3 regions of the Pseudarthrobacter xylosi genome follow, and region 2 is predicted to be linked to each of the others. Evidence: predicted binding sites of a transcription regulator. Region 2 holds the regulator's gene; each other region holds the start of a gene.
The links. The regulator LexA, encoded in region 2, represses DNA repair genes until DNA is damaged. The targets are predictions, from matches to a motif close to TCGAACANNTGTTCGA.

Region 1 (9,622 bases), on a different contig from region 2:
GAAATCTTGGCCTGGTTCGCCTGCGCGCCGAGGATCGCCGGCATCTGGCTGTCAGCAACCAGCACCATCAGCACTGTGTTGCGGGAGGACCCCAAAGCCGTGGAGCCCGTGGTTACCTGCGCAATTTCCGCGCTCGGCAGCAGGAGCTTTGGCTCACTGAAACCGTTTCGCGCATCCGGCAAGGCAACCCAGACATCCACCCGGGTCCCGGCCACCGCCTGCGGCGGCAGTGCTTCATCAATGGTCACGGCCACGGGCTTGCGGTCCAACGCATCCACAGTGGCCAGGCTTTCCCTGGGTACCAGCTGGTTCTTGCCGATTCTTTGGACTGCCACCAGACCGTCCGGCAGCCCTGCCTCAACGGTGACGTAATGCTGCTCAGTCTCACCCAGGCGGACCTTAGCCCGGACCACATTGTCCGCGGTCAGCTTCTCCCCCACCGCAATGGAATCCCGGGCCGCGTAAACCTCGGTGGTCTGATCGGCGCTGCCAACCAGGGAGATCACTCCCACCACCGATGCCAGGACCAGCAGCAGGCCAACCAGCAGTCGGGGATCCTTCCACGACGGTGGTTTCAACCGGGCACCCGTACTAGCTGCATCGTGACTCATGCTTTTCTCCCCCTTGCTCCGGCCCAGTCCGTTGGCTGCGCCCGGACACCTCATTGTTACGGCATGGGCCCCGGAACGAAAGTCAAAACACCAAACAACATCAAACTGTGGATAACCGCACCAGATGGCACCTTCAATGGCAAAATGGAACCATGCCCAGATTCCTCACTCTTGCCGATGTTGCTGAACAACTGCAGATCAACTCACCGGCGGCCTATGCCCTGGTCCGCAGCGGAGAACTGAAGGCCATCCAGGTGGGTGGCCGGGGGCAGTGGCGCGTCGAGGAAAAGATGCTGGAACAATACATCGAGGAGCGTTACGCCGAGGCCAGCCGCGTGATCCAGGAAGCCAAAGCCAAGCAGGGCTGACCCAGGCCCGGGCGGCTGCCGCCGATACCGGCTCCGACCCCGGTCCGCAGTTTTTGTCCAGATAATCGCCTGCAAAGGGCCCGGAATTTGGATTGTCTGGACAAACTCCGGCCCGCAGCTAGAGCTCCCCTACACTCCGTGACCGAAGGGCACCCAGCGCCGCAAACGGAATCGTGGCAACCTGCCGGACCTGCGATGCCCGCCGGGACTCCCCGGGACTGACCAGCGCCAGGTCCAGAAAGTCACTGCCTACCCTGTCAATAACTCCGGCCAGCCCGAAGCCTCTTTCCGGCGCGTGGCGCATGATAATGGCAAGTTCGGCCCGGTCCCGCGCGAGGCCCCGCAGCGCATGTGCCAATCCGATCCGGCGCCGCACCTGCGACGTCTCGGCCACGGAGACCCGCCCCAAGCCTGTGTAGCTCGCCACCGCGCCATACGGAATCAGTACTTGGTGACGCAACTCGTTCAGGACCAGGGCGTCCGCGCCGGCATGACTCAAGGTTCCTTCAAAGACGCGTCCACACATCAGGTGCACGGCCACGTGACTGTCCAAGGAACCCCGCAAGCGGTCAGCCAGGGCTACGGAGGCTGTTTCCGCCCTCGCCCGCTCAGAGATCTCGGCATCAGCGGTCAGCCGCTCGCCCTCGGCGAACTGTGCCTCCATGTCAGTGAACAGAGCATCCCAACGCATGGGGCCAAGCGTAGGGCGCGGCTTTATCCGGGGTCAATTCACCAACAACTTCTCTCCAGTCTCTGGACAAATCCAGCCCAGCTGCGTCAAACTGATCTTAGATCGATCAAACAGCATCAAACTGCATCAAACATAAGATTGGAGCACCATGATGGCAGCTGCAGCACGCGGACTCCGCGCAGACGCCGTTATGGCGGCGTCCATCCTCCTGTTGGGATTCTTCCTCTGCGCTGCCGGCTGGGGCATGGTGGATCGGTGGCAACTGTCCACAGCCCGTCGGCAAGGCCCGGACGTCGATGACCTACTGGGTGCCGCGGCAGTTGCCGCAGGGCTGGCCATCGTGGCGTGGTGGGTCTTCTCGATGATTGCGGCTGCAACGGCTGCCCTGCTGGACAAATGCGGTAATCGGCGGGCCGCTGACAGAGCAGGCATGTGCTGCCCGGCCTTTATGCGACGGCTCGCTGTGGCCGCACTCGCGGTGCAACTTTTGACGGCACCGTTGGCCCATGCCGCCATACCGCCGGCCGGACCCGCCTGGGTACCCACACAGGAAGTGGCCGTCCAGGACATACGGGTCGACGGCGCAGCCATCCAGGCCCAGTGGTCCCCCACAAGCGACCACCCGCTGATCCCGGAAGCAGAGGCAACAGCTCCCGGGGATCCAGGGAAACAGACCACCCAGGCTCCTGCGGCTGCGATCCGTCCCGACTGGCGTCCCAGCCCGCCGGTTATGGATCCCGGCCTGATGGCTGCCCAGCCCGTCCGGGCGGAGCAGACCACAACGCCGGCATTGAGTGAGGTCACGGTACTGGCCGGCGACACACTGTGGGACATCGCCTCCCGCCACTTGGGCCCGGCCGCTTCGGATGTGGACGTCGCCCTGCACTGGCCCCGCTGGTATGAGGCCAACAAATCCCAGATCGGCGAGACTCCGCATGTCCTGCTGCCCGGGCAGATATTGAAAGCACCTTCCACCGCCTGACCGACGTTCCGACATTCATCAGCTCACCACTAAGGGGAATCACATGTACGCAGTTACGCCAATCCGCTCCGCCACAGTTAGCCCGGGCCGCGGGGCAGCAGTCCGCCAGGTACCTCCGCGAACCACTTCCGCGCCAGCGGCACCACTGCGTGCTGCAGACGAGAACTCCGAAATCCTGGCGATCACACGCAGTACCGTGCAGGCGGCCATGGAAGTCCTCGCCGGCATCCGGCCGATCCACCAGCTCGCCCGCCGCCTGGATCCGCGCTGCCTCGCCGTTCTGCAGCACCGCTCGGCCCTGATCCGCCGCGAACAGGCCCGGTCAGCTTCGCCAGCCTTGGCCCGGCTGCACAGGAACTCCATCGTGCGCTCGGTCCGCGCCTGCGAGGTCGCCCCGGGCATTTATGAGGCAAGCGCCGTGGTGGTTGACGATGTCCGCGCCCGGGCAGTAGCGGTCCGGCTTGAACGCAGCAAGCAGGTCTGGCGGGTGACTGAGTTCATGGTCGGCTGACCGGTTGCCCACAATTGGCAGGAAGTGTTCACAGACGAAGAAGTGCCCGAAGCCAAATTGCCCCGGGCACTTCTTGTATCCAGCTACGTCCTACAGGTTCGTTCCTGGAACCGTGGCTGCTTTACCGTCGCTTTTTCTTGGCCGGACGCTTGGTGGCGTCCTGCGCTGCAGCTTTGGCCGGGTTGCCGGACTTCGACGAGGAGCGGCCTTCCACCCGGGTCTGGGATGCACCGTCTTCGCCGGGAGCCGTGTACTGGAGCTGAACAGGCTTCTCCGGCGCTTCCAGGCCGGCGGCGTGGATCTGCGGCTCGACGTGCTCGGTGTGGCCACCGGCCGCGTCCGGAACCACCACATCCTGGGCCGGAGTCACCTCAACTTCAAGGTTGAACAGGAAACCGACGCTTTCCTCGCGGATGGCCTCCATCATGCTCTGGAACATGGTGAAGCCCTCCCGCTGGTATTCCACCAGCGGGTCACGCTGTGCCATAGCGCGCAGGCCGATGCCTTCCTTGAGGTAGTCCATCTCATAGAGGTGTTCCTGCCACTTACGCCCAATGACCGACAGCACTACGCGGCGTTCCAGCTCGCGCATGCTTTCAGAACCGATGGTCTCTTCCCGGGTCTGGTAGACCACGCGGGCGTCGGAGAGCAGTTCTTCCTTGAGGAACTCAACAGTGAGTTTGGACTTGCCACCGGCCTCCTCGATGATCTCTTCCGCTGTGACGCTGACGGGGTAGAGCGTCTTGAGGTTGGTCCACAGCTGGGTGTAGTCCCAGTCGTCGCCATTGCCTTCGGCCGTGGCGGAGTCGATCAGGGCGGTGATGGTGTCCTCCACGAAGAACTGGACCTTCTCGTGGAGATCGTCACCTTCGAGGATCCGGCGTCGGTCACCATAGATGGCTTCGCGCTGGCGGTTCAGGACGTCGTCGTACTTGAGGACATTCTTGCGCTGCTCGGCGTTGCGGCCTTCAACTTGGCCCTGCGCAGACGCGATGGCCCGGGAAACCAGTTTCGATTCCAAGGCCACATCATCCGGGACGGAGCTGTTCATGAGCCGTTCGGCTGCGCCGGAATTGAACAGCCGCATCAGGTCATCGGTCAGGGAGAGGTAGAAGCGTGATTCGCCGGGGTCGCCCTGGCGGCCGGAACGGCCACGGAGCTGGTTGTCGATGCGGCGGGATTCGTGACGCTCAGTTCCCAGGACATACAGCCCGCCGAGGTTCAGCACTTCCTCGTGTTCATCCTTCACGGACTGCTTGGCCGCCTCCAGGGCAGCCGGCCAGGCGGCCTCGTACTCTTCGGAATTCTCTTCCGGGTCCAGCCCGCGCTTGGCCATGTCGGCCACCGCGGTGAATTCGGCGTTGCCGCCCAGCATGATGTCAGTGCCTCGGCCTGCCATGTTGGTGGCCACCGTGACAGCACCCTTGCGTCCGGCCTGCGCCACAATGGCGGCTTCACGGGCGTGGTTCTTGGCGTTCAGGACCTCGTGCCGGATGCCTTCTTTAGCGAGCAGCCCGGCGAGGTATTCGCTCTTTTCGACACTCGTGGTGCCCACTAGGATCGGCTGGCCCTCATCGTGACGCTCGGCGATGTCCTTCACAACGGCGTCGAACTTCACCTTCTCGTTCTTGAACACCAGGTCCGACTGGTCGAGACGCTGCATGTCCCGGTTGGTGGGGATGGCCACCACGCCGAGCTTGTACGTGCCCATAAACTCGGCGGCTTCAGTCTCGGCCGTGCCGGTCATGCCTGCCAGCTTGGAGTACATCCGGAAGTAGTTCTGGAGCGTCACCGTGGCCAGGGTCTGGTTTTCGGCCTTGATCTCCACGGCTTCCTTGGCCTCGATGGCCTGGTGCATGCCCTCGTTGTAGCGGCGCCCGGCCAGGATGCGGCCGGTGTGTTCGTCAACGATCAGCACTTCGCCGTCGAGGATGACGTAGTCCTTGTCCCGCTTGAACAGTTCCTTGGCCTTGATGGCGTTGTTCAGGAACCCGATGAGGGGAGTGTTCGCGGATTCATAGAGGTTCTGGATGCCCAGGTAGTCCTCCACCTTTTCGATGCCGCTTTCAAGGACGCCCACCGTGCGCTTCTTCTCGTCCGCCTCGTAGTCCTCGCCGGCCTTCAGGCGCTGCACCACCTTGGCAAATTCGCTATACCACCGGTTGGTGTCGCCCTGGGCCGGGCCGGAAATGATGAGCGGCGTGCGGGCTTCGTCGATGAGGATGGAGTCGACCTCATCAACGATGGCGAAATTGTGGCCGCGCTGGACGAGTTCTGACTGGTCCCACGCCATGTTGTCGCGGAGGTAGTCAAAACCGAATTCGTTGTTGGTGCCGTAGGTGATGTCCGCGGCGTACTGCTGCCGGCGCACCGCGGGATCCTGGTTGGACAGGATGCAACCGCTGGTCAGGCCAAGGAAGCGGTAGACCCGGCCCATGAGATCTGACTGGTACTCGGCCAGGTAGTCGTTCACAGTGATGACGTGGACGCCATTGCCGGTGAGGGCATTAAGGTAGGCGGGCGCAGTGGCCACGAGGGTCTTGCCTTCGCCGGTCTTCATTTCGGCGATGTTGCCCAAGTGGAGTGCCGCGCCTCCCATAAGCTGGACGTCGAAGTGACGCATGCCCAGGGTGCGGGACGAGGCCTCGCGCACGGCGGCGAACGCCTCCGGAAGCAGATCGTCCAGTTGCTCGCCGTCCTGGTGGCGGGCGCGGAGGTGGTCAGTTTCCTCGCGGAGCTCAGCATCCGTGAAGGTTTTGAACGAGTCTTCGAGCGCATTGATGGAGTCGGCATAGTTCCGCAGTTGCCGCAGGGTTTTTTTGTCACCCGTGCGGAGAAGTTTTTCGATAAGTGATGCCACGTGAAGATACTCCCAGTCTTATGCCGCCGAATTCTGGCGTTTTTAGTCTACGGGAGAGACACAGGCCACGCGGCCGGTGTTCCCTCAGAGCTGAGCGGACCGGCACGGTGGTGCAATGCACCCGCGAGGGACTCCGCCAGATCCCCTACCGGGCTGACCACAATGTCCCCCAGCTCCAGCCACCCGGCCATGAGTTCCAGCTCGGCGGCGAGTTCGACGGCGGTCCCTGGCGGCGCGTCCGGCTCACCATAAGCGGACCTGACCAACAGTTTCCCCGCTGCACGGTCCGCTTTAAGGTCCACCCTCGCCACGATGGTGTCGCCGAGGAGAAACGGCAGGACGTAGTACCCAAAGCGCCGGAGGTGTGCGGGCGTGTAAATCTCGATCCGGTAATGGAACCCGAAGAGTTCCTCCAGCCGGCGCCGTTCGAAGACCAAGGAGTCAAAGGGACTGAGGAGGGCCCGCCCAGCTGCCCGCCGCGGCCTGGCGGCGTCGGCATGGAGGTACACCTTCCGGTCCCAGCCCGCGACAGCCACCGGTTCCAGCCTCCCGAGGCTGACCAGATGGTCCACCGACGCGGCTGCCGCCTTGACAGGCGTCCGGAAGTAGTCCGCGAAACACTTCACGGTTCCGATGCCATGGGCCTGCGCGGCCGCGTCGATGAGCCGATGCATGGCCCCAACAGGGTCCGGCGTGGCTTCGGGGGCAAGCCCGCGCGGCAGCACCCTGGCGGTCAGCGTGTATTTCCGCTCGAACTGCTCGGTTCTGGATGCCGCCGAAATGATGCCGGCCTCGAACAGGTCTTCAAGCACGCGTTTGACGGCGTTCCAGTTCCATCCCCAGTTGTCGCCCCTCCGGTCCTCCACGTGTCCTATGTCGACCGTCAGTTCCGCCGCCGTCATGGGCCGCCCGGCGGCGAGGGCGCCAAGGATCTTTCCGGCCACCGCGTCGCGCAGCTCCGGGTCCATGGCGGACGCCCCCACCCACGTGCGTTTCTGCCACAATCGGAGGTCCTGGAAGTGATCGGGCCGGATGAAGCTGGCCTCGTGTGCCCAATACTCCATCATTCGTCTGGGAGGCGAGCTGGCCATCCGCTGGAGGATGTTGCGGTCGTAGTTGCCGAGTCTTGAAAAGAAGGGCAGAAAGTGGCTGCGGGACAACACGTTGACGGAATCGATCTGGACAAGCTGGATCCGGGCAAAGGTACGGCCCACCGTCCGTGTGGTCACGGGGCCGGCGGGCCGTCCTTTGTCGAGTCCCTGAGCTGCCAGGGCGATCCGCCGGGCCTGGTTAAGGCTCAGCGTCGCTGGCACATCAGTCCTTTCATTGAGGGGTGTGAACCACCCTAGACTTTCGCAGCCTCGTCATCGGAGCGGTAGGCGATGATTTTTTCTTCGACGGCGGTGTCCCCCGGTTCGCATTCGTGGTCCAGGGTGATTACGCCGTACGTCCAGCCACGGCGCCGGTAGACCACCGAGGGCGTGTTGGTGGCTTTGTCCACAAAGAGGTAGAAATCGTGGCCCACGAGCTCCATGTTGTCCACGGCATCGTCAAGGGTGAGGGAGGCCGCAGGGAACACTTTGCGCCGGATCAGCACCGGGGAGTCCCCTGCCGGAATGTCGTTCTCCACCTCGTAGGGCGAGGGCTGAACTGGTGCTGCCTGGGGTTCGCTGTGATGGCTCGCCTCGACGTAAAGGGGCTCACTGGCACTGGCGGGTTCCAGTGACGCGGTGGCTTCACGTACTGCCTTGGGGGTGTGGCGCCCGTGATGGACCTTCTTGCGGTCCTTGGCGCGGCGGAGGCGTTCAAGCAGCTTGGTGTAGGCGAGATCGAACGCAGCGAATTTGTCTGCGGCGCTGGCTTCGGCACGGATTACGGGTCCCCGGCCCAGAACCGTCACTTCAACAGTGAGCTGGTCTCCGGTCTGGCGTGCGTTCGTTTCTTTGGAAACCTTCGCATCAACCCGCTGGACCTTGTCGCCAAGTGATTCGATCTTCGAGATCTTCTCACCGGCGTATTCGCGGAAGCGGTCTGAGACCGTCAGATTTCGTCCGCTGATCATAAACTCCATGGTGCCCTCCAAATGACTTCGGTGACACGACGGCGACACTTCCCATGGGCCGATCTGCTTGACAGTCGAGCCCCTTTCCGAGCCGCCATCGAAAGGTACAACTTGTTCTTGGTACCCACAACCGACGTTAGTTCATAGCCACCTGTTATTCATCCTTTCTTCGTTTATTTTTTTCTAAGACGGGCCGCTTTCCGCCACCTCACGGGCCTGGCGATTCGCCGCCAGCTGAATCCGGCGGGCGTGTCGCGGCGAGCACAACCGCCCCTACCACCACGGCGCCGCTGAGGTGGAGGGCGCGGGCTGCTTCCGCCAATGTGGCCCCTGTGGTGAGGACGTCGTCGACAATGATGCACCGGCGGCCGGACACTCGCGCGACCAGACGTTCCGGGACTTTCATGGACCCCCTGACCCGGCTCGCCCGGGCACCACGGCCGAGTCCCTTTTGACCTCCAGGCAGCCGTTCCAGTGCGGCGCGGCGCCTGGACTTCCGGACCACGTCAACCACCGATGCCCCGGGAAGGGTGGTCCCACGCCGCAACTCTGCAAGCAGGAGGTGGACCGGGCTGAAGCCCCTCTTGACATAGCCGGCCGTACTGCTGGGCACCGGAACCAGGCAGACGCCGTCTACGCCGGCCACGGCCGCGGCAATGCCCCGCCCCAGGCCCCGCGCCAGGACAGTAGTGAGCTGGTGCTGGCCATGGCTCTTGAACGACAGCACGGCTTGAGCCAACTCCTCGCGGTACACCCCCGCCGCCACCACGGGCAGGATCAGGCCGCCGTCGACGTTCATCAGGGCCGGCGCCTGTTCCTCTGCCCGGAACGGCTGCCTGGTCAGCAGGCGCACCTGGCGTTCGCACGCGACGCATATGGCCAGGTCCTCCGCACCACAGCAGACGCAGTCCACGGGAACGGCAAGTGCCAGCAGCTCCGCGGCGGCGGCGCCCATCTGGTCGGCCGCCCGCAGCCAACGGCGGCGGTGGCCGCCGCGATGCTTGGCGTGCGGCGCAGGAGGCAGGAGATCCGGATCCAGGCCTGCCGCACTTCTGGCAGGACTGTCCTCGGCGCCACTCGCGGCACGGCCCTCGGAGTTGCGCGCAGGAGAGCGCAGCACAGGAAGGTGCCGCGCAGGAGGACGTGCGGGCTGAGCTTCGGTCACACCCTATGGTGGCCTCCCGGCCGCGGCCCCGGAACCCCCCGGCCCCGCTATGTGGAGAACACGCTAGCCGGGGAATGAGGGGTCGATGGGACCCTTAAGCTGGGGAGACCAGCCGTTGCCCAGCCGCTGGAAAATACCCTCGGCCGACTGGCCGTAGATTTCCTCCAGCCCGTTGCCGGCGCTGAGCCACACGAGGCCAGGCCAGGGCGCCAGCTGCTGGGGTTGTCCGGATGTGAGGGACAGCAGCTCCGGCGTGACGTTCGAGCCTGCCGATGCCTTCATCACGGCAACGGTGGTGTCGTTCACCCAGACGCCCTGGTCCGGGTCGCCGGAAGCCACCAGGGTGATCGGGGCAGTCAGTTCCCGGGGAGT
Region 2 (9,622 bases):
GCCGGGACGAGGTCTGCGGCCGCTTCCTGGAGATGGGCCGGTGCGGCGGAAACCACAGCCACTTCCGCGGCATGGCGTTGGTCCGCCCCGCCTTCTTCAGTCTGCGTGGCACTTCGCGTGGGCGGGTTAAACCACATGAGGAACAATCCGGCCAGTGACGTGGAAACACCCACCACTGTGAGTCCCAGAATGGTGAAGCCACTGGTGGCCACAACGGCTCCGGCGGCGGGCCCGATCATGAACACCATCTCCGTGGCAATCGAGTCCAACGCAAAGGCGGTCCGCCGCTGGTCGCCGTCCGCGAGGACGCCCAGTGACTGTCGCACAACGCTGAAGATGGGCAACGTGAGGAGGCCGCCGACAAACACCAGCGGAAGCAGCCACTGGTAGGACACGTGCGGCACCACGGACCAGATGACCGCCTCGGACACCACCGATGGAATAAGCGCGCGGCGCAGGCCTACAGTGTCAACGCGCCGGCCGCGCCATGGTGCGCCAACTGCGATGCCGATGGTCATAACGGCCGCCGCGGCACCGGCAGCTGCATAGCCCTGGTCCAGGGTGAGGACGATGTGCAGGGTCAGCAGCATGCCGGCTGCCGAGTGGGGAATGCGGGCAATCATGCCGACCAGCAGCAAGCGCCGGATGGGCTGGACGGCCAGCAGCTCCCGGTACAGAGCGAAGTTCACGGAAAAATCCTTAGGGTCTGCCCACGGCAGCCGGGGATCTCCCGCGCCAACCGTCAGCTAATGTGCTGCGCGCCGCAACTTGATTTCGATCGAGTCAACACGCTCTCCAAACAATACATTCCGGGACCATGCCTGTTGGAGACCGGACACCAAGTCCTGGACTGCCGGGGCGTCCAGGCCATCCTCAAGGTGGAGAAGCACTTGCAGTTCCGGTCCGGCACCGCCACCGGGGAGCCTGACACCGGTACGGGAGACGGTCGCGATGCCGGAACCCGGGAGGACGGCAAGCCGGCGTACCGCGGGGAATGCGGCCGTTGCCTCAGCCATCTCGGCTGCCAACGCGGCATCATTGTAGGAAGGGATCCAGTCCTGTTGCTTGGCCAGTGCCCAGACGGCGGGCCGCCGGACAACAAACGTTACCTCCGAGCCCGGATCGAGGACCAGCAGCTCGGCTCCCTCGGCCACGGCCGAGAGGGCAGCCCGGGCGGCGTACACTGCCACCGGCCGGGCTTCGGGGTGCCAGGCGGATAAGGCATCCGCCGAGGTGAAGGCCGGCATTGCCGTCCGTCCGTCGGCAGCTTTCAGAGTGACCAACGCCATGTTCGCCTGCTTGTCCGCCGTCAGGCCATCGACGCCTGCCGCTTCCTCGCCAACCTGCGCGATGATCGGGATAAACACGCGGGCGCTGGCCAGCGAGGCCACCACAGCCGCTTCGTCACCGGCTCCTTCAACCAGGGCTGCGACGGCGGCGAGGTAGCCGGCGTCGGCCGTTCCGTCATCGTCCTCGAAGTTGTGGATTTTACCGTCGTCCCCGGCAAGGCTCCGGCCTTCCCACGGCCGGCCGGCCGAGTCAGTACGGCCACCCGCGCCCGCCAGTGCCGCGGCAATGTGCCCGGGCAGATGGCGCGGTGCTGGGGATTCCGCAGCCGGACCGGCGCTGTGCGTGCTGTCCACGGAACCTGCCTAGCGGCGTCCGGCGACGTCGAGGGCTTCGGGGAGCGTGAAGGCACCCGCATACAGCGCCTTGCCCACGATCGCGCCTTCCACGCCCAGCGGCACCAGGGAGCGCAGCACTTTCAGGTCATCCAGGCTGGAGATTCCGCCGGAGGCGACCACCGGCTTGCCGGTTTTCTCCACCATCTGGCGCAGAAGTTCTACGTTGGGGCCCTGCAGCGTGCCGTCCTTCGTGACGTCAGTGACAACATACCGGGAGCACCCGGCTTCTTCGAGCCGGCCCAGGACTTCCCAGAGGTCGCCGCCTTCTTTGGTCCAGCCGCGGCCTGCCAGCGTGGTTCCGCGGACGTCGAGGCCGACGGCAATCCTGTCACCAAAGCGGTCGATGGCACTGCGGGTCCACTCGGGGTTCTCCAGCGCCGCCGTGCCGAGATTGACGCGGGCCACGCCGAGGGCCAGCGCCGCCTCGAGGGATTCGTCGTCCCGGAGTCCGCCGGAGAGCTCAACTTTGATGTCCAGCCGGCCCACGACCTCGCGGAGCAGTTCGGCATTCGAGCCTCGGCCGAACGCGGCGTCAAGGTCCACCAGGTGCACCCATTCGGCGCCCTGCTCCTGCCAGTTGAGGGCCGCCTCCAGGGGCGTGCCGTAGCTCGTCTCACTACCGGCCTCCCCTTGGACCAGCCGCACGGCCTGTCCGTTTACGACGTCGACGGCGGGCAGCAGTTCAAGAACCGGCAGATCGGTTGCGGTGGTCATCTCAAATCCTCTTGGGTGTTGGGTTGCTCGTGGAAGCGGAACTTGTGAATGCGTGGGCTAGGTTCCAGGAAGCGTCAGCAGGTAGGCGGCCAGCAGCGCCATGCCGGCCAGGATGTAGAAGCCCACCTGGGTCCACAGCGGTTTGTGCTGCTGCCTGAACGACAGTGCGCCGCCCACCAGGATGCCGGCCAGGCCCATCAGGACAATCGACCACATCTAGGCGGCGTCCGTGGCAGCTGGCTTGCGAAGGCCGTCTACCCAGTTGCGCAGCAGCCGGGCACCGGCGTCGCCGGATTTTTCGGGGTGGAACTGGGTAGCGCAGAGCGGTCCGTTCTCCACTGCGGCGATAAATCGGGCGCCGTGCTCTGACCAGGTCACCAGCGGTGCGGTCATCCGCGGCTGGATCACGTCGAAGTTCCACTCCTGGACGCCATAGGAGTGAACGAAGTAGAAGCGCTGATCCGCGACGCCGGCGAAGAGTTTGGATCCTTCCGGAACGTCCACTGTGTTCCAGCCCATGTGTGGCACCACCTCGGCGGGAAGGAGTTCCACCTTGCCCGGCCACTCCCCCATGCCTTCAGCCTCTGTCCCGTGCTCAACCCCGGCCTCGAACAGGACCTGCAGGCCGACGCAGATTGCCAGCACAGGCCTGCCTCCGGCCACGCGCCTGCCGATCAGCCGGATGCCGTCCACGGCCTTGAGTTCGCGCATAACAGTTTCGAACGCGCCGACGCCCGGTACTACCAGGCCGTCGGCGTTAAGCACGTCCTCAGGCTTGGAGCTGAGGATAACCTCGGCCCCTGCCCGTTCCAGGGCGCGCACGGCCGACCGGACGTTTCCGGAACCGTAATCCAGGACAGTGACCGTGGGCTTGCCTTCGGGCGATGCAGGCTTCATACCGGCGGCCGGATCTATGACGGCTCCGTCCCGGAGGATTTGGCCGCTCACAGGGCACCCTTGGTGGAGGGGATTCCCTCCACGCGGGGATCGGGTTCAACTGCAGCACGCAGGGCGCGGGCGAAGGCCTTGAACTGCGCTTCCACGATGTGGTGCGGGTCCCGGCCTGCTACGACGTTCATGTGGAGGCAGATGCCGGCATGAAGCGTGATGGCCTCAAAGACGTGGCGGGTCAATGACCCCGTGAAGTGGCCGCCGATGAGGTGGTACTCCTGACCGGCAGGCTCGCCGCCGTGCACCAGGTAGGGGCGGCCGGAGACATCGACGACGGCGTGCGCCAGGGCTTCGTCGAGGGGCACGGTGGCCTCACCGAACCTGCGGATCCCGGCCTTGTTGCCCAGGGCGGTTCGCAGCACCTCGCCGAACGTGATGGCGACGTCCTCCACGGTGTGGTGGACGTCAATGTGGGTGTCACCGGTGGCCTTGACCGTCATGTCAATGAGCGAGTGCTTGCACAGCGCCGTCAGCATGTGGTCGTAAAACGGGACGGATGTGTCGATGTCCGATACTCCCGTGCCGTCGAGGTTGATCTCCACGAGCACTGACGATTCACTGGTGGCACGCTCCATGCGTGCGGTCCGGGGCGCGGCAGCGTTCGATCCGGTGGAACTCATGGTCATACGTCCTTTAGGCGAAGTCAGTGATGCGTAAGCGAAGGAGATGTGACGGCGCGCGGCGGCGCCGATACTTCAAGTTTAGGCGGGCAGCTTGGCTTGGCTGGCCAGGATGCGTTCCAGCGCCGTCAGGAACGCTGTGGTCTCCGTCTCAGTTCCTGCCGTGACACGCAGGTGGCCGGGGATGCCGACGTCACGGATCAGCACGCCCTCGTCCAGCAACTGCTGCCAAACGTCATGCGGGCTGTCGAGGCCGCCGAAGAAGACATAGTTCGAATCGGAGGCGGCAGGCTTGAGGCCCATGCGGGTCAGCTCGGACACAATGCGGTCGCGCTGCTCCTTGATGTCCTCGACGTCGGCCATCAGTGCCGTGCGGTGCTGGAGGGCGGCGAGGCCTGTCGCCTGGGTGATGGCCGAAAGGTGGTACGGCAGCCGGACCAGGCGAAGTGCGTCCGTGACTTCAGGAGCGGCGGCCAGGTAGCCCAGACGGGCGCCCGCGAGGGCGAACGCCTTGCTCATGGTGCGGGACACGATGAGTCGTTCCCGGCCGGGCAGCAACGTCAGTGCGCTGGGCGTCCCGTCGTGGGCGAACTCGTGATAGGCCTCGTCAACGATCACGATTGTCTGGCTGGCCTCGCCAGCCGCGTACACGGCCTCGACAACATCCAGGCCCAGGCCGGTGCCGGTGGGGTTGTTCGGTGAGCACAGGAAAACGATGTTGGGCTGAAACTCTTTGACCTGCAAGGCAGCCGATTCGGCACTGAGCCCGTAGTCATTGGCGCGCTGTCCGGTGATGTACCCGGTGTCCGTGCCGCTGGCAAGGAGCGGGTACATGGAATACGTGGGCGGGAATCCCAGAGCCGTGCGCCCGGGTCCGCCGAAAGCCTGGAGAATCTGCTGGAGGACCTCGTTGGATCCGTTGGCTGCCCAAATGTTGGTGGCGTCAAGGCCGTGGCCGAGGTATTCGGCCAGCGCTTCGCGGAGTTCTGTGAACTCACGGTCCGGGTAGCGGTTGAGACCTGCCGCCGCTTCCGTCACCGCGGCACTGATCGCGGCCCGGACGTCTGCCGGGACCCCATGGGTGTTTTCGTTGACGTTCAGCAGGATGGGCACATCCAGTTGCGGGGCACCGTACGGGGTCAGCCCGCGGAGGTTGGTCCGGAGGGGGAGACTGTTCAGACGCTCTAGCTGGTCATTCACCTGAACAGTTTAGGTCCGAACCAGACGGCCGGAAAATGTGACGGGCTGCGGCGGCACGTGTCTGGGCCTGAATTCTCCCTATTTGGTAGGGACGAAGAGCTGCTGTCCGGGGACCACGCCGCCGGCGGAAAGGTTGTTCAACTGAGCAATATCTGCGATGACATCCCGGGGATCACGCTCGGGCGCAACGGTACCGGCGATGGCCCAAAGGGACTGTCCTGCCTGCACGGTGAACGAGACTGTTGGCGTCAACGACAGGTCTGCGGCAGAGTCGGCAGCCTTGGCTGGGGCGTTGAGGAAACCTGCCAGCGAAAGCAGGATTGCGGCAAGGATCACCAGCGGGATGCCGATGAGGACAATCCGGCCCCGGCGGGTCAGACGCAGCGGCGGCAGGGATTCCCTGTGCTGCCTGGGCGCCGAACCCGACGTTGGCCCGGGCGCGGACCACTGCCGCGAGGTGAGGTCCTGCACGGAAACGAGCTGCGGACGCGAGTCCTGCGAAGCAGATATAGCTGACATGAAATGAGCCCTCCTGGACCATACTGTGCTGCCCGGCGCGCCCTCCGCGTCCACTTGCCGGTGCCGGCCTGGGCCGTCCATGAATTCGAATATTCGAATCCGCAAGCAACGAGTAGAACACATGTTCGAACTTTGCTTCTTCAGTTTTAGCACTTATCAACGAATATTGTCGAGACTCGCTAGAACAAATGTTTGAAAAAGCCTTATGGCTGGCCTACGTTTGGATCAAAGAACAACCACCTCTGTAGTTGATCAGCAGGGTCTGACAATCAACTCCGACACCAGCCCCGGGGCGTTCCAGGCACCAGCGGCCGGAGCGGATCCGGGCAACCGAAAGGCATTGGCGAACATGGCAGCACCAGCCGCCGAGGGCAAGGCGACACCGCGCCGTCAGCCCCAACGGACCCCCAAGGGGCTCACCGCCCGCCAGAAGAAGATCCTTGAAACCATCCAGCGCTCGGTGAATGACAACGGCTATCCGCCGTCGATGCGTGAAATCGGCGACACCGTGGGCCTGGCGAGCTTGTCCAGCGTGACCCACCAGTTGTCGCAGCTGGAGAAGCTGGGATACCTGCGCCGGGACCCGAAGCGTCCGCGCGCCATGGAGGTCCTGATGCCGTTGACGCTTGACGGCGGGTCGGCCAAATCCAACGGGGCAACGAAGCCCTCAGTCCTGCACAGCATCGGCGGAACGGTCACCGAGCTTCCCTCTGCCATGGACACCGCCATGGTGCCGTTGGTGGGCCGGATCGCGGCCGGCGGGCCCATCCTTGCTGATCAGGTGGTGGAAGACGTGATGCCCCTGCCACGGCAGCTCGTGGGCCAGGGTGAGCTTTTTATGCTGCGCGTGGCCGGCGACTCCATGGTGGACGCGGCCATCTGCGACGGCGACTGGGTAGTGGTCCGCCGCCAGGCCGACGCCGCCAACGGCGATATCGTCGCGGCCCTGCTGGACGATGAAGCCACCGTCAAGACCTTCCGCCAGCGCGATGGCCACACGTGGCTGCTGCCGCAGAACACGCAATACGAGCCCATTCTGGGCGATCACGCCACGATTATGGGCAAAGTCGTCTCAGTCCTGCGGTCTTTGTAGTACCGCGCTTCGTCAGGCGCTCTTCCCGGCAAGCCTTTCCAGGGCAGCAAACGCTGTCTTGCGGTCCGTAGTTGGCCAAAACGGCGGCAGCGCGGCGCGGAGGAATCCGGCGTAGCGCTCGGTGGCAAGCCGGGAATCAAGCACGGCCACCACGCCTTTGTCTCCGGTGGAACGGATCAGCCGGCCCGCGCCCTGCGCCAGGCGGATGGCCGCGTGGGTCGCCGATACCGCCATAAAGCCGTTTCCACCGGCCTGTGCAACTGCGCGGGACCGTGCGGTCATCAGCGGATCATCCGGCCGCGGGAATGGAATGCGGTCGATCACCACGAGCCGGCATGATCCGCCTGGAACATCAACACCCTGCCAGAGGGACATGGTTCCGAAGAGGCAGGTATCGGGCTCGTCCGCGAACTGCTTTACGAGGGCAGTCATGGTGGAGTCGCCTTGGCAAAGAATGCTGAGGCCGAGCCGGGGACGCATTGCCTCCGCGGCCTCCTCGGCGGCACGGCGCGATGAAAAGAGACACAGGGCGCCGCCACCGGACGCCCGGATCAGCGCTTCGAGTTCATCGAGTGCCTCCGGCGACGCCCCGCGGCCCGGCTTGGGGAGGTGCCCTGCGACGTAGAGGATCCCCTGCTTGGGATAGTCAAAGGGCGATCCGACGTCGATCCCGGTCCAGCTTGGCGCCCCCTCCCCCACCAGACCCAAGCCGCCGGCCGCAGGTTCAAAGGCCGAGCCGACGGCAAGCGTGGCCGACGTCAGCACCACGGTGTGGCCCGCGAAAAGCCCTTCCCGGAGCTTTCCGGCAACGCTAAGCGGCGCGATGTTCACCAGTGCGGGCGCAGACTCATCGGGCTGTGCATAGCCCTGTTGCGGATCGAAGGAACTCGCACGGGAAAACCACACCACTTCACGGTTTTCCCGTGCCACGATAAGCCGTTCACAGAGTTCCAGGATCAGCATCAGGCGTGAGCGCGCGAGCTGCCGCCCGCCGTCGGCCGTTTGGCTGCCGTCCCCCTTGGAGTCGGACAGGGCAGCGCGGCAGGCTTCACGCAGCTGGTCCACGCAGTCCAGCTGTTCGTCGTTGAGGCCATTGGGGAGTAACCCGTTGGGCACCCCGGCCAGGGCGAGTTCCAAGTTGGCGGCCGCCGCGTTGAGGGCATCCACGGTAATGGCCGTGTGCTTCCGCGCGCCCGATGCCGCAGCGTGGACCATTGCCACGGAAAGTTGCCCCGACACCGCGCCGGTGACGCGGTCCTGAAGTTCGTGGGCCTCGTCCACCACCACAACGTCGTATTCGGGAAGCACTGCGAGGCCTTCAAAGGCGCTGACGGCGAGCATGGCATGGTTGGTGACCACAACGTCGGCCTCGGCGGCGTCGTGGCGTGCCAGTTCGCTGAAGCATTCGGCGGCCATGGGGCATTTTTGGGCCCCCAGGCATTCCATGGACGTCACTGAAACCTGCCGCCAGGCCCGGTCCGTTACCCCGGGAAGCAGTTCATCACGGTCACCCGTTGTGGTCTTTTCCGCCCACTCGCGCAGGCGCACCACTTCCTTCCCCAGCTGGGACGAGGGCCCGCCCAGGGCGGCGGCGAAATGCGGAACACTGGTGTCCTCGCCGAGGGAGAACAGCTGGCCCTCGGCAGGTTCCTCAGAAGGGAACCCGCCTACGAGCTTGTGCTGGCACACATAGTTGGAGCGGCCCTTGACCAGGGCCACCTTGACCGGGCGGTCCAGGGCGGGGGTGATGGTCTTCAGCAGCCGGGGAAGGTCGCGCCCCACAATCTGGGTCTGCAGCGCAAGCGTGGCTGTGGACACCAGGGTGGGCTTGTTGCTCACGAGCGAGTGCGCAATGAGCGGAATCAGGTAGGCCAGCGATTTTCCGGTCCCCGTCCCGGCCTGCACCAGAAGGTGGTCGCCGGTTTCGATGGCCCTCGCCACCTGCCGGGCCATCTCGTGCTGCCCGCTGCGGCTTTGACCGCCCATGCCGGCCACGGCGCGGTCGAGCAGTTCGATCACGAACTGCTCGCCGGCCGTACCTTTGACTTCCCCCGCCACAACCTCAGTCATGGTTGATGAAGGATTCCAATTCAGCCGCAAGGCCCTCGCGCACCATCACCAAAGCGCGGGTACCGTGCTCGCCGTGATCCAGGCTCAGGATCTCGGCATCGGTCTCGTGCAGTTTGCTGATCAGGTCACCGCGGTCGTAGGGAATAAGGAGCTCCAGCTTCACGCCGGGCCGGGGAATCCCGTCACTGATGGCCTGCAGCAATTCGGCGATGCCTTGGCCTGTACGGGCCGAGACCACCACGTGGCGCGGCTCGCGCTGCTTAAGGCGCTCCACCACAAACGGATCAGCGGCATCTGCCTTGTTCAGGACAATAATCTCCGGCACCTTGCGGGCATCCACTTCGCTGAAGACCTTGCGGACTGCAGCAATCTGGCCCTCCGGGTCCGGATGGGACACGTCCACCACGTGCAGGATCAGATCCGCGTCAGCCACTTCCTCCAACGTGGAACGGAAGGCCTCCACCAACTGCGTGGGCAGCGAACGCACAAAACCCACGGTGTCTGCCAACGTGTACCCGAGGCCATCGGAGGTCTCGGCCTTTCGCACAGTGGGATCCAGGGTGGCGAACAGTGCGTTCTCCACCAGCACACCGGCGTCGGTCAGCCTGTTCAGCAGCGATGACTTCCCGGCGTTCGTGTACCCGGCAATCGCAACGGACGGCACTGAATTACGACGGCGGTTGGCCCGCTTGGTTTCCCGTGCCGGCTTCATCGCCGCAATCTCGCGCCGCAGTTTGGCCATGTGGGTCCGGATCCGGCGACGGTCCAGT
Region 3 (9,622 bases), on a different contig from region 2:
TGCACGATCCTGCCGTCGGCGTCGGGCTGCCAGATCTCCAGGATGGCGTCCGGGATGGTTTCCCCGGCGCCGTCGTACACGGTGCCCTGGAGGCGGATGGAGCCGGGCGAGCCGGGCGCCAGGAGTTCGTTGTCCTTCTCGAACGGCAGCGCGTAACCGTAGAACGGGCCGACGGTCTGCGCGGGGGTGGGAACAAGCTTGGCGGTTGTGCTCACGTTATTCCTCGTCTCCTGCTGCGCCGAGCGCTTCGTTTTCGGTCCAGGTCCGCTTGGAGCCGGTCAGGACAATGTCCCAGTTGTAGCCCAGCGCCCACTCGGGCTCGGTGAGATCGTGGTCGTAGCTGGCCACCAGCCGGTCGCGGGCGTCCTGGTCCACGATGGACTGGTAGATCGGGTCCAGCGGGAATAGCTGGTCACCCGGGAAATACATCTGGGTGACGATCCGCTGGGTGAACTCCGTGCCGAACATGGAGAAGTGGATGTGGGCCGGGCGCCAGGCGTTGACGTGGTTCTTCCACGGGTAGGCGCCGGGCTTGATGGTGGTGAACCGATACGAGCCGTCGGGGCCGGTGATACAGCGGCCCACACCGGTGAAGTTGGGGTCCAGCGGCGCGGGGTGCTGGTCACGCTTATGGATGTAGCGGCCGGACGCGTTGGCCTGCCAGATTTCCACGAGCTGCCCGGCCACGGGGCGGCCGTCACCGTCCAGGACCTTGCCGGCCACAATGATGCGCTCACCCTGGGGTTCGCCGTTGTGCTGGATGGTCAGGTCCGCTTCCAGCGCGTGCACGTCCTGGTGACCGAACGCCGGCGAGTACAGCTCGATGGTTTCCGGGTCTGCGTGGTGCAGGCTTTTCGTGGGGTGCCGCAGGATGCTGCTGCGGTAGGGCGCATAGTCCAGCCGGGGCTGGGTTTCGGCCGGGGCGCCGTCATTGAGCGCCCGGTCATAGGCATCGCCCATGGCGTTGATCTCTGCACTGAGATCCTGCTGTGTCTCCACTGCGGCCTCCTTTTCTCTGGTTGTTGCAGCTGGGTGGTTGTTGCAGCTGGGTGGTGTGCGTGCTGGTTGTGCTGTCTTACCGGTGCTGCAGGTGGTCGTACTGGACTGCATGCCGCACGGGGGCGTTGGGGGCGCCGTAGCCGTCGTAGGCGCCGCGGCGTTCCACCATTTCGAAGAACACACTGCCCACGGTGGCCGTATAGAAGTGGAGGAATTCGCCGTCGGCGTCCCGGTCATACAGGAGATTCAGGTCCTGCAGCGTGGCCAGGAAGTCAGGTGCCAGGCCGAAGCGTGCGTCCAGGTCCTCGTAGTAGTTCGCCGGGATCTGCAGGAACTCCAGGCCGCGGTCCCTGCAGTCCCTCGCGGTGGCCACCAGGTCATCCACCGCGAAGGCGATGTGTTCCTGATAGGTCTTGCGCTGCTGGTTGAGCGGCGCCAGATTCAGCACGAGCCGTACGGTGCGGTCCCCGGTGGCCATGACCTGCGAGCGGACCAGGCCCGTGGGGCTGGGAACCTCCGCGAACGGCTGGGGCTCCAGGGCGAGGGCGCTGGTGTAGAAGAGGACGGCCTCGTCAAAATGCTGCCAAGGCTGGGCCAGGTTGACGTGGTCAATCACGGCGGTGGGGCCGGCGGCGGGCTTTTGGAGCCCCTCGCCGAATTCACTGGTCCAGGCCGCGGTGCCGTCCGATGTGCCCTGGCACAGGAAGATCTCGGTGGAGTCCGGGGCGGCGAAGCCCTGGAATACCTCCTCGTTGGCCTGACTCTTGCGCGGGACCGCGGGGGCCTTGAGCTGCTGGGCCCGGGCGGAGGCAATGACCGGGGAGTCGACGTCGAAGCCAAGGGCAGCAATGGCAGGAGCGATGGCGGGCGACGCATCCCCCGCTGACGCGTCTCCCTCAACGTGTGCAGCCTCGTTGATGATCACCCGGGCGTGGCCCATGCTCCAGAGCTGCACGTCCTTGGTGCGGTGCCGGCCGTTGAACTCGAAGCCGAGCTGGCCTAGGACCGTTTCCAGGCCCTTGGTGTCCGCGGCCCTGACCTCGGCGAAGTTGTATCCTGCCGGTTCGGCTACCTGCGGGAGCGTGGCCAGTTCCATCGGATAACGACGGCGGCGAGGGTCCGCAGGACCACCAGCAACAGTGCCACCAGCACCACCGCCGACGCCACTGTCGGAAGCAGCCTCCAGCCACTTGGCGCTCTGTTCCTCGAGCCAGATGAGCGAGCGCATGGCGTCAACCGCTGTGCGCTCCACGTCCGACTGGCGGAAGACGTCGTTGAAGATTTCCAACGACACCGGGCCGCTATACCCCGCCCGGACCACGTGGCCCATGAACTTGGCGAGCTCGAACTGGCCCTCGCCCGGGAAGACCCGGTAGTGACGGCTCCAGGAGAGGACGTCCATGGAGAGCTTGGGGGCGTCTGCCACCTGGACGAAGAAGATCTTTTCCGGGTTGAAGGCCTCGATGGGGGCGGTGTCCCAGTTGCGGGACAGGATGTGGAAGGAGTCCAGGCAGGTGCCCAGGTGGGGGTGGTCCACGGCTTCCACCAGCTTGTGGGCGTGCTCGTAGTCGCTGACGTACTTGCCCCAGGCCAGGGCCTCGTAGGCGACCTTGACGCCGTGGTCCCCCGCCAGCGCAGCCAGCTTGCCGAGCTGTTCCACCCGTAGGTCGTCGCTGTCGATGCTGGCGGTGGCCACGTTGGAGCAGACCAAAATGGTGTCCATGCCCAGCCGCGCCATGAGTTTGAACTTGGCGTCGGCGCGCCGGAGGTTGGCGGCCAGGAGGTCTTCGGACACGCTGTCGAAGTCGCGGAACGGCTGGTAAAGGTCCAGCGTGAGGCCAAGGTCGGCCGCCATCTTGCGGACGTCCTCGGGCGTGTGCGGTGACGTGACCAGGTCCTGCTCGAAGATTTCGATCCCGTCAAAGCCGGCGATGGCGCAGGCCTGCATCTTTTCGTTCAGGGTGCCGGAGAGGCAGACCGTGGCGATTCCGGTGCGCATCAGGCAGCCACCTCTTCCTTGGCCACGAGTTCCAGGAAATGGCTGCGCATGCGTTCCGCGTCGGCTTCCAGCCCGGTGAAGATCCGGAAGGAATCCGCCGCCTGCCCTACGGCCATGCGGCCACCGTCCAGGACCTCGCAGCCTTGGGCGCGGGCGCCGCGGACCAGTTCGGTATCGATCGGGCGGTAGACGATGTCCGCCACCCAGTGCCGCGTTTCCAGCAGATCCAGGTCCAGCGGGACGCCCGGGTGGGCCGCCATGCCTACGGGGGTGCAGTGCACCAGACCGTCGGCCAGCGGCATCAGCTGCGGCAGCTCCGCCGTCGTACGCGCCGTGACGGTGCTGCCTGGGAAAAAACCGGCCAGCTCTGAGGCGCGTGCCGCGCAGCGGACGGGGTCCACGTCCACCAGGTCCAGGGCCTTCACGCCAGCGGTGAGCAGGGCGTAGGCGACGGCGGAACCGGCCCCTCCCGCGCCCAGCTGGACAACGCGGTCCAGCCGCGCGCCCGGAAGGCCGGAGGCAAGCGCGGCGGCGAAGCCGGAGAAGTCGGTGTTGTGGCCAATGAAGCGGCCGTCGTCGATGACCACGGTGTTGACGGCGCCGAGCCTGAGGGCATCCGGTGAGACCTCGTCCAGGTGCGCCAGCACAAGCTGCTTGCACGGATGGGTGATGTTCAGGCCGTTGAAGCCCAGGCTGCGGGCACTCTTAAGCAGATCCCCCACGGAATCGCCGGAAAGTCCGAGGTCCAGCAGGTCGATGGGGCGGTAGAGGTAGCGCAGGCCCAGCACATCGCCTTCGCGTTCGTGCATGGGGGGAGTGAGTGACGGCATAACGCCGTCGCCGACCAGTCCCACAAGGTAGGACTCAGTTCGATTGCTCATCCGGGCAGCTCCTTTGATACGGCACCCGGCGGGCGGCGGCGCTCGGGGCGTCCGCGGCGGGTCGGGTGATTGGGATTACAGTACAACACTTGTTCACTTCTCGCACGCTTGTTCTACATACGAACAATCGCGGAGTGGTTTACCTCTGGGGCAACCGCGCAGCCAGCTCTGCTGCGGCATCCTGCAGCAGGGGCACATGGGCCTGCAGGGCTTCCATGCTGAGGCGGAAGACGGGAACGGCGGTGGCCAGCGAGGCGAAGGCATGGCCCTGGGAATTGAACAGCGGCACGGCCACGGCGCGCATGCCGTTCTCGTTCTCCTCGTCCATGACGGCATATCCCTGCCGGCGCACCTTCTCGATCTCGGCACGGAAGGCGCCCCGGTCCGTGATGGTGTGCTCGGTGAGGGGTTCCAGATCGAGCTCCTCGAGCAGCGCTTCACGCTCCGCATCCTCGGCAAAAGCCACCAGCGCTTTGCCCACGGCCGTAGCGTGCAGGGCGCCCAGATGCCCGGGATCACTGGTGACGCGGAAGGTCTGCGGGCCGTCCACCTTGTTGACCGTCAGGTGGTGGTGGCCGTCGCGGACGCTGAGGATGGTGGCCTCCCCGGTCTGCTCGGTCACGCGGCGAAGGACCGGCAGTGCCGTGCCGGCAAATCCGTGATGGTTGGAGACCCGCTGCCCCAACTGGAAGATCCGCAGGCCCAGGTGGTAGCGGCGGCCGTCCGGCTCGTAGTCCACAAATCCGTCCCGCGTCAGGGATCCCAGCAGGCGGTAGGTGGTGCTGAAGGGGAGATCGGCGCGGCGCGAGATCTCCGCGGCGCTGGCCCCACGCGGTTCGTCGCCCAGGAGGACCAGCAGGCCCAGGGCCTTGCCCACCATGTCCGTACGGTCACCCTTGGGCGTCTTTGGCTCAGCGGCGACATCATCGGGCGCTGTGGTTTGATTCACACTCATACGTCGATGTTGCCACATCGTGGAAACTATTTCTAGATGGTGATTATTTTCTTGACAAGTGACTGCGCTCACAGCCATCATTGCTGTATCGCACAAGTAGCTCCCACCATGTGGCTACTGGTCCGGGTCTTTCCACGGACTCCAGCCGCACCGCACCAGCTCCACTCAGGCCGCTGCGGCTGCGACCCTCCAGATCCATCCGCGACAACGTCGTCACATCTAAGGAACTCCATGAGCCAGACACTTCCGTCCGCCGGGCAGGGCACCGTTGCCTCAGCCGGGACGCCAAAGAAGGCAGCCCTTGCCAGCTTCCTGGGCAGCGCCGTCGAATACTACGACTTTTTCATCTTCGGTTCCGCTGCCGCCCTGATCTTCCCCACTGTGTTCTTCCCGGACGCCGGAGCAAACGCTGCAATCATGTCCTTCGCCACCTTCGGTTTCGCCTATGTGGCCCGGCCGGTGGGCGCCGTCATCCTGGGCCACTTCGGTGACCGCGTAGGGCGGCGGAAGGTCCTGATGTTCACGCTGCTGCTGATGGGGGCTTCAACGTTCCTGATCGGCTGCCTGCCCGACTTCAACACCGTGGGCTGGTGGGCTCCGGCCCTGCTGGTGCTGGCTCGGCTTTGCCAGGGCCTCTCCGCCGCCGGCGAGCAGGCCGGCGCATCATCCATGACGCTGGAACACGCACCGGACAACCGCCGCTCCTTCTTCACCTCCTGGACCCTCACCGGCACCCAGGGCGGCCAGATCCTCGCCGCCCTGGTCTTCATCCCCGTCCTGGCTCTTCCGGACGAGATCAAGTACGGCATCGGCTGGCGTATCCCGTTCTGGCTCAGCGCCGTCGTAGTGATTGTTGCGTTCTTTATCCGGCGCACACTGCACGAGCCCCCGGCGTTCGAGGAAGCCCAGAAGTCCGCCCAGATCTCCAAGCTGCCTGTCGCTGACCTCCTCAAGGACCACTGGCGCGACGTGCTTCGCGTGGTCTGCTGTGCCTTCATCGCCGCCGTCTCCACCGTGTTCGGCACGCTCGCCATCAGCTACGCCAAGACCGTCGCCGGCGTTGACGGCACCACCACACTCTGGCTGGTGGTCGGCGCCAACCTGGTCGCTTTGGGCACCCAGCCGCTGTTCGGCAAGCTCGCGGACCGGATCGGCCGCAAGCCGGTCTTCATCTACGGCGCCGTGGCCAGCGCCATCCTGACGCCGGTGTTCCTGCTCAGCCTGGAATCCGGCAGCATCCCGCTGATGTTCCTCGCGGCCATCGGCTTCTTCTCCTTCGGCTACGCGGCCTCCAACGCGGTCTGGCCGTCCTTCTACGCCGAGATGTTCAGCACCAAGGTCCGCTTCTCTGGCCTGGCGATCGGCACCCAGCTGGGCTTCCTGATGGCAGGTTTCGCCCCGGCCATCGTGGCGGCGATGGGTGGCATCAGGCCCGGCGGCTGGGTCCAGATCAGCATCTTCACCGCCGTCATCTGCGTCATCGCGGCCATCTCCGCACTGACGGCCAAGGAAACCTTCAAGATCCCCACGAAGCAGCTCGGCCTGAAGTAACGCCCTGGCCCATTTTTGAGACCGGAAGGCCCGCCATTCCTCGGAGTGGCGGGCTTTCCCCGTCGAAAAATGGGCCATTCGGGCAGCGAAAGTACGACGGCGCGCGCCAGCTTGGTGCCTACGGTTAGCCGGGCGCCTACGGCCGGCCGGCGTCCAGCACCGAGGCAAGGTCGAAGCTGACCGGTTCCTCCAGCTGTTCGTACGTGCAGGATTCGGGGTCCCGGTCGGGCCGCCAGCGGTTGAACTGCGCGGTATGCCGGAAGCGATCACCTTCCATGTGGTCGTACCTGACCTCCACCACCAGCTCGGGCCGGAGCGGCACAAAGGACAGGTCCTTGCCGGCGCTCCACCGGCTGCCTTCCGCGTTGCGCGGGGTCCGTTCGCCTTCCCCCTGCTTGGCCCAGGCCCAGGGGTGTCCGTCGAAGTCGGTGACCAGCGCCTGGAGTTCCGCGAACAGCTCCTGCCGGCGCTTCATGGGGAAGGCGCCGATCACGCCCACGCTGGCCAGACCGCCGTCGTCCTTGTACAGGCCCAGCAGCAGCGAGCCGATCGCGTCCGGTCCGCTCTTGTGCACGCGGTAGCCGGCCACCACACAATCAGCTGTGCGTTCGTGTTTGACCTTGAACATCACGCGCTTGTCCAGCTGGTAGCTGCCGTCCAGCGGCTTGGCCACAATCCCGTCAAGGCCCGCGCCTTCGAACCGCTGGAACCACTGTTCAGCGACGGTTTTGTCTTGGGTCGCAGCGGTGACGTGGACGGGAGCCTTGCTGCCTTCGAGAGCCTTTTCCAGCGCTGCCCGACGCTCGGCGAAGGGCCGGCCGGTGTAGTCGTCGTCGCCCAGGGCCAGCAGGTCAAAGGCCACGAACTTGGCCGGGGTCTGTTCTGCGAGAAGCTTCACGCGGCTGGCGGCGGGATGGATGCGCTGCTGCAGGGCGTCAAAATCCAGCCGGTCACCGGCTGCCCCCACCAGGACAATCTCACCATCCAGCACACAGCGGGGCGGCAGATTCTCCTTGAGGGCCTCCACAAGCTCAGGAAAATACCTGGTCATGGGCTTTTCGTTGCGGCTGCCGATCTCCAGTTCATCGCCGTCGCGGAAAATAATGGACCGGAACCCGTCCCACTTGGGCTCATAGCTCAAGGCACCCCTTTCCGGGATACCACCAATCCCGCTGACGGCTTTGGCGAGCATGGGCGGGACGGGAGGCATCACGGGAAGTTGCATAGTGCCCATTCTTGCCCGGCAGCAGCGCAGGCGGTAGGCCTGAACGCGTATAGCCCCAGCTAGGAGCCGACTTCACACTGGACCATCCGTGCGGTGAACCATCCTGCTGTGAAATGATCAACCATGCGCGCCATGCAACACTCCAGCAAACTCCAGAACGTCCGGTATGAGCTCCGCGGGCCCATCCTCCAGGCCGCCAAGAACATGGAGGCGGAGGGGCACCGCATCCTCAAGATGAATCTGGGGGACACCGCCCCCTTCGGACTGGAGACGCCGGAGTCCGTGGTTGTGGACATGATCCACCACCTGAGGGGTGCCCAGGGCTACAGCGATTCCAAGGGGATCTTCTCCGCCCGGACGGCCATCTCGCAGTACTACCAGACCCGCGGCCTGATGCAGATCGGTGTGGAGGATGTCTTCATCGGCAACGGCGTCAGCGAGCTCATCTCCATGTGTCTGCAGGCCTTTATGGAAAACGGCGACGAAATCCTGGTCCCGGCGCCTGACTATCCCCTGTGGACGGCGGCCGTCACCCTGACCGGCGGCAAACCAGTGCACTACCTCTGCGACGAAGCCGAGGAATGGTGGCCGGACATGGCCGACGTCGAAGCCAAGATCACCCGCCGCACCAAAGGCATCGTGATCATCAACCCGAACAACCCCACAGGTGCCGTGTACCCCCGGCATATCCTGGAGCAGTTCGCGGCCCTGGCCCGGAAACACAACCTGGTCCTGTTCTCCGACGAGATCTACGAAAAAGTGCTCTACGAGGAAGCCCAGCACATCCACACGGCCTCCGTGGCAGAAGACGTGTGCTGCCTGACTTTCAGCGGCCTGTCCAAGGCCTACCGCATGCCCGGGTACCGGTCGGGCTGGGTGGCCATCACCGGGCCGCTGGCCGCCACCGCCGGCTACCGGGAGGGACTGGAACTGCTCGCCTCCCTGCGCCTGTGCCCCAACGTGCCCGCCCAACACGCGATCCAGACCTGCCTGGGCGGCTATCAGAGCATCGAGGCCCTGGTGAAGCCCGGCGGCAGGCTGCGCGAGCAGCGCGACCTCGCATGCAGGCTCCTGACGGCGATTCCCGGCGTAACGTGTGTGCCCGCCGCCGGGGCCATGTACCTGTTCCCCCGCCTGGACCCGGAACTTTACCCGATCACGAGCGACGAACAGTTTGTCCTGGACCTCCTTCAGGACCAGAAGATCCTGGTCTCCCACGGCACCGCCTTCAACTGGCCGGCACCGGATCATTTCCGTTTTGTGATCCTTCCATCGGTCCTGGACATCGAAGAAGCCGTGCGCAGGATCGCTGCGTTCCTGGCCACGTACCGCAGCAGTGTTGCGGCCTGACCTTCCGGCGGGGTATTGCCGGCACCGGAAACGAATCGATCGCGGAGAACTAACCGGCTCCTAACGTTGAGGAAACGCCGGCGCAACATTGCCCCGCCACACTGGAAGTGCCGGCATTCGCAGGCACCAGCTCCAGCCAGGAGGCCCCCATGTTGAAGGAAGCCAAAGCCCATGTAACAAGAATCCGCGCCCTGGACCAGCTCCACCGCGGTGATGAAATCGAAGCCCGCCTTTCCGTAGGCCCCAGCTACGACGACGTGGTCATCCGCCGCGGCCTTGTCCAGGAGACAGCACCGGGAATCGGCGTTGTCTGGATCATGGACCATCACACCGGCTCGCGGAAAGCGATCAATACGGACGAATGCAGCGTCTGGCGGATTGCCTGACCCGGATCCGGGCCTCTGAGGGAGTACCTCCTTGCGGTACCTGCCCCAGGAACCTTGCACGGCCGAGCTTGCACCGCGGAATCTTGCACCGCGGCGCGGGCGCAGTCAGTCAGGACTGCCCGCCGCGCGGCTCAGCCGGACCGGATCGCTCACGAGACGCTTCGGCCTTAACCTCCGGCCACCGACTGGATGATCAGCACCTCTTGCCCGGGCGACACCTCGGTTTGCAGGCCCTGGAGCCGGCGCACTTCGTCGCCGGAAACGTAAATATTCACG

Region 1: ACZY1F_RS11815 (LysM peptidoglycan-binding domain-containing protein) is a predicted target of LexA. The motif match lies at 1,797-1,812, and genes of this name have one in related genera.
Region 3: ACZY1F_RS19440 (shikimate dehydrogenase) is a predicted target of LexA. The motif match lies at 3,980-3,995, and genes of this name have one in related genera.

The regions. Positions count from the first base shown of each region.
Region 1 is NZ_JBVAYT010000004.1:372,887-382,508, reverse strand. It holds gene ACZY1F_RS11830 (hypothetical protein) at 1-611, opposite strand, end outside; gene ACZY1F_RS11825 (helix-turn-helix domain-containing protein) at 764-979, shown strand; gene ACZY1F_RS11820 (hypothetical protein) at 1,098-1,670, opposite strand; gene ACZY1F_RS11815 (LysM peptidoglycan-binding domain-containing protein) at 1,819-2,652, shown strand; gene ACZY1F_RS11810 (Rv3235 family protein) at 2,696-3,163, shown strand; gene secA (preprotein translocase subunit SecA) at 3,285-6,023, opposite strand; gene ACZY1F_RS11800 (winged helix-turn-helix domain-containing protein) at 6,071-7,336, opposite strand; gene hpf (ribosome hibernation-promoting factor, HPF/YfiA family) at 7,369-8,094, opposite strand; gene ACZY1F_RS11790 (ComF family protein) at 8,294-9,250, opposite strand; gene ACZY1F_RS11785 (LpqB family beta-propeller domain-containing protein) at 9,314-9,622, opposite strand, start outside.
Region 2 is NZ_JBVAYT010000002.1:720,470-730,091, reverse strand. It holds gene ACZY1F_RS07400 (MFS transporter) at 1-689, opposite strand, end outside; gene ACZY1F_RS07395 (SseB family protein) at 747-1,643, opposite strand; gene priA (bifunctional 1-(5-phosphoribosyl)-5-((5-phosphoribosylamino)methylideneamino)imidazole-4-carboxamide isomerase/phosphoribosylanthranilate isomerase PriA) at 1,653-2,399, opposite strand; gene ACZY1F_RS07385 (CG2302 family histidine operon protein) at 2,457-2,615, opposite strand; gene hisH (imidazole glycerol phosphate synthase subunit HisH) at 2,616-3,347, opposite strand; gene hisB (imidazoleglycerol-phosphate dehydratase HisB) at 3,344-3,970, opposite strand; gene ACZY1F_RS07370 (histidinol-phosphate transaminase) at 4,052-5,170, opposite strand; gene ACZY1F_RS07365 (LysM peptidoglycan-binding domain-containing protein) at 5,249-5,689, opposite strand; gene lexA (transcriptional repressor LexA) at 6,039-6,782, shown strand; gene ACZY1F_RS07355 (ATP-dependent DNA helicase) at 6,795-8,852, opposite strand; gene hflX (GTPase HflX) at 8,845-9,622, opposite strand, start outside.
Region 3 is NZ_JBVAYT010000011.1:84,809-94,430, forward strand. It holds gene pcaG (protocatechuate 3,4-dioxygenase subunit alpha) at 1-215, opposite strand, end outside; gene pcaH (protocatechuate 3,4-dioxygenase subunit beta) at 217-1,110, opposite strand; gene ACZY1F_RS19435 (bifunctional sugar phosphate isomerase/epimerase/4-hydroxyphenylpyruvate dioxygenase family protein) at 1,076-2,998, opposite strand; gene ACZY1F_RS19440 (shikimate dehydrogenase) at 2,998-3,879, opposite strand; gene ACZY1F_RS19445 (IclR family transcriptional regulator) at 4,019-4,834, opposite strand; gene ACZY1F_RS19450 (MFS transporter) at 5,066-6,385, shown strand; gene ACZY1F_RS19455 (ATP-dependent DNA ligase) at 6,522-7,610, opposite strand; gene ACZY1F_RS19460 (pyridoxal phosphate-dependent aminotransferase) at 7,734-8,960, shown strand; gene ACZY1F_RS19465 (hypothetical protein) at 9,110-9,346, shown strand; gene ACZY1F_RS19470 (MoaD/ThiS family protein) at 9,514-9,622, opposite strand, start outside.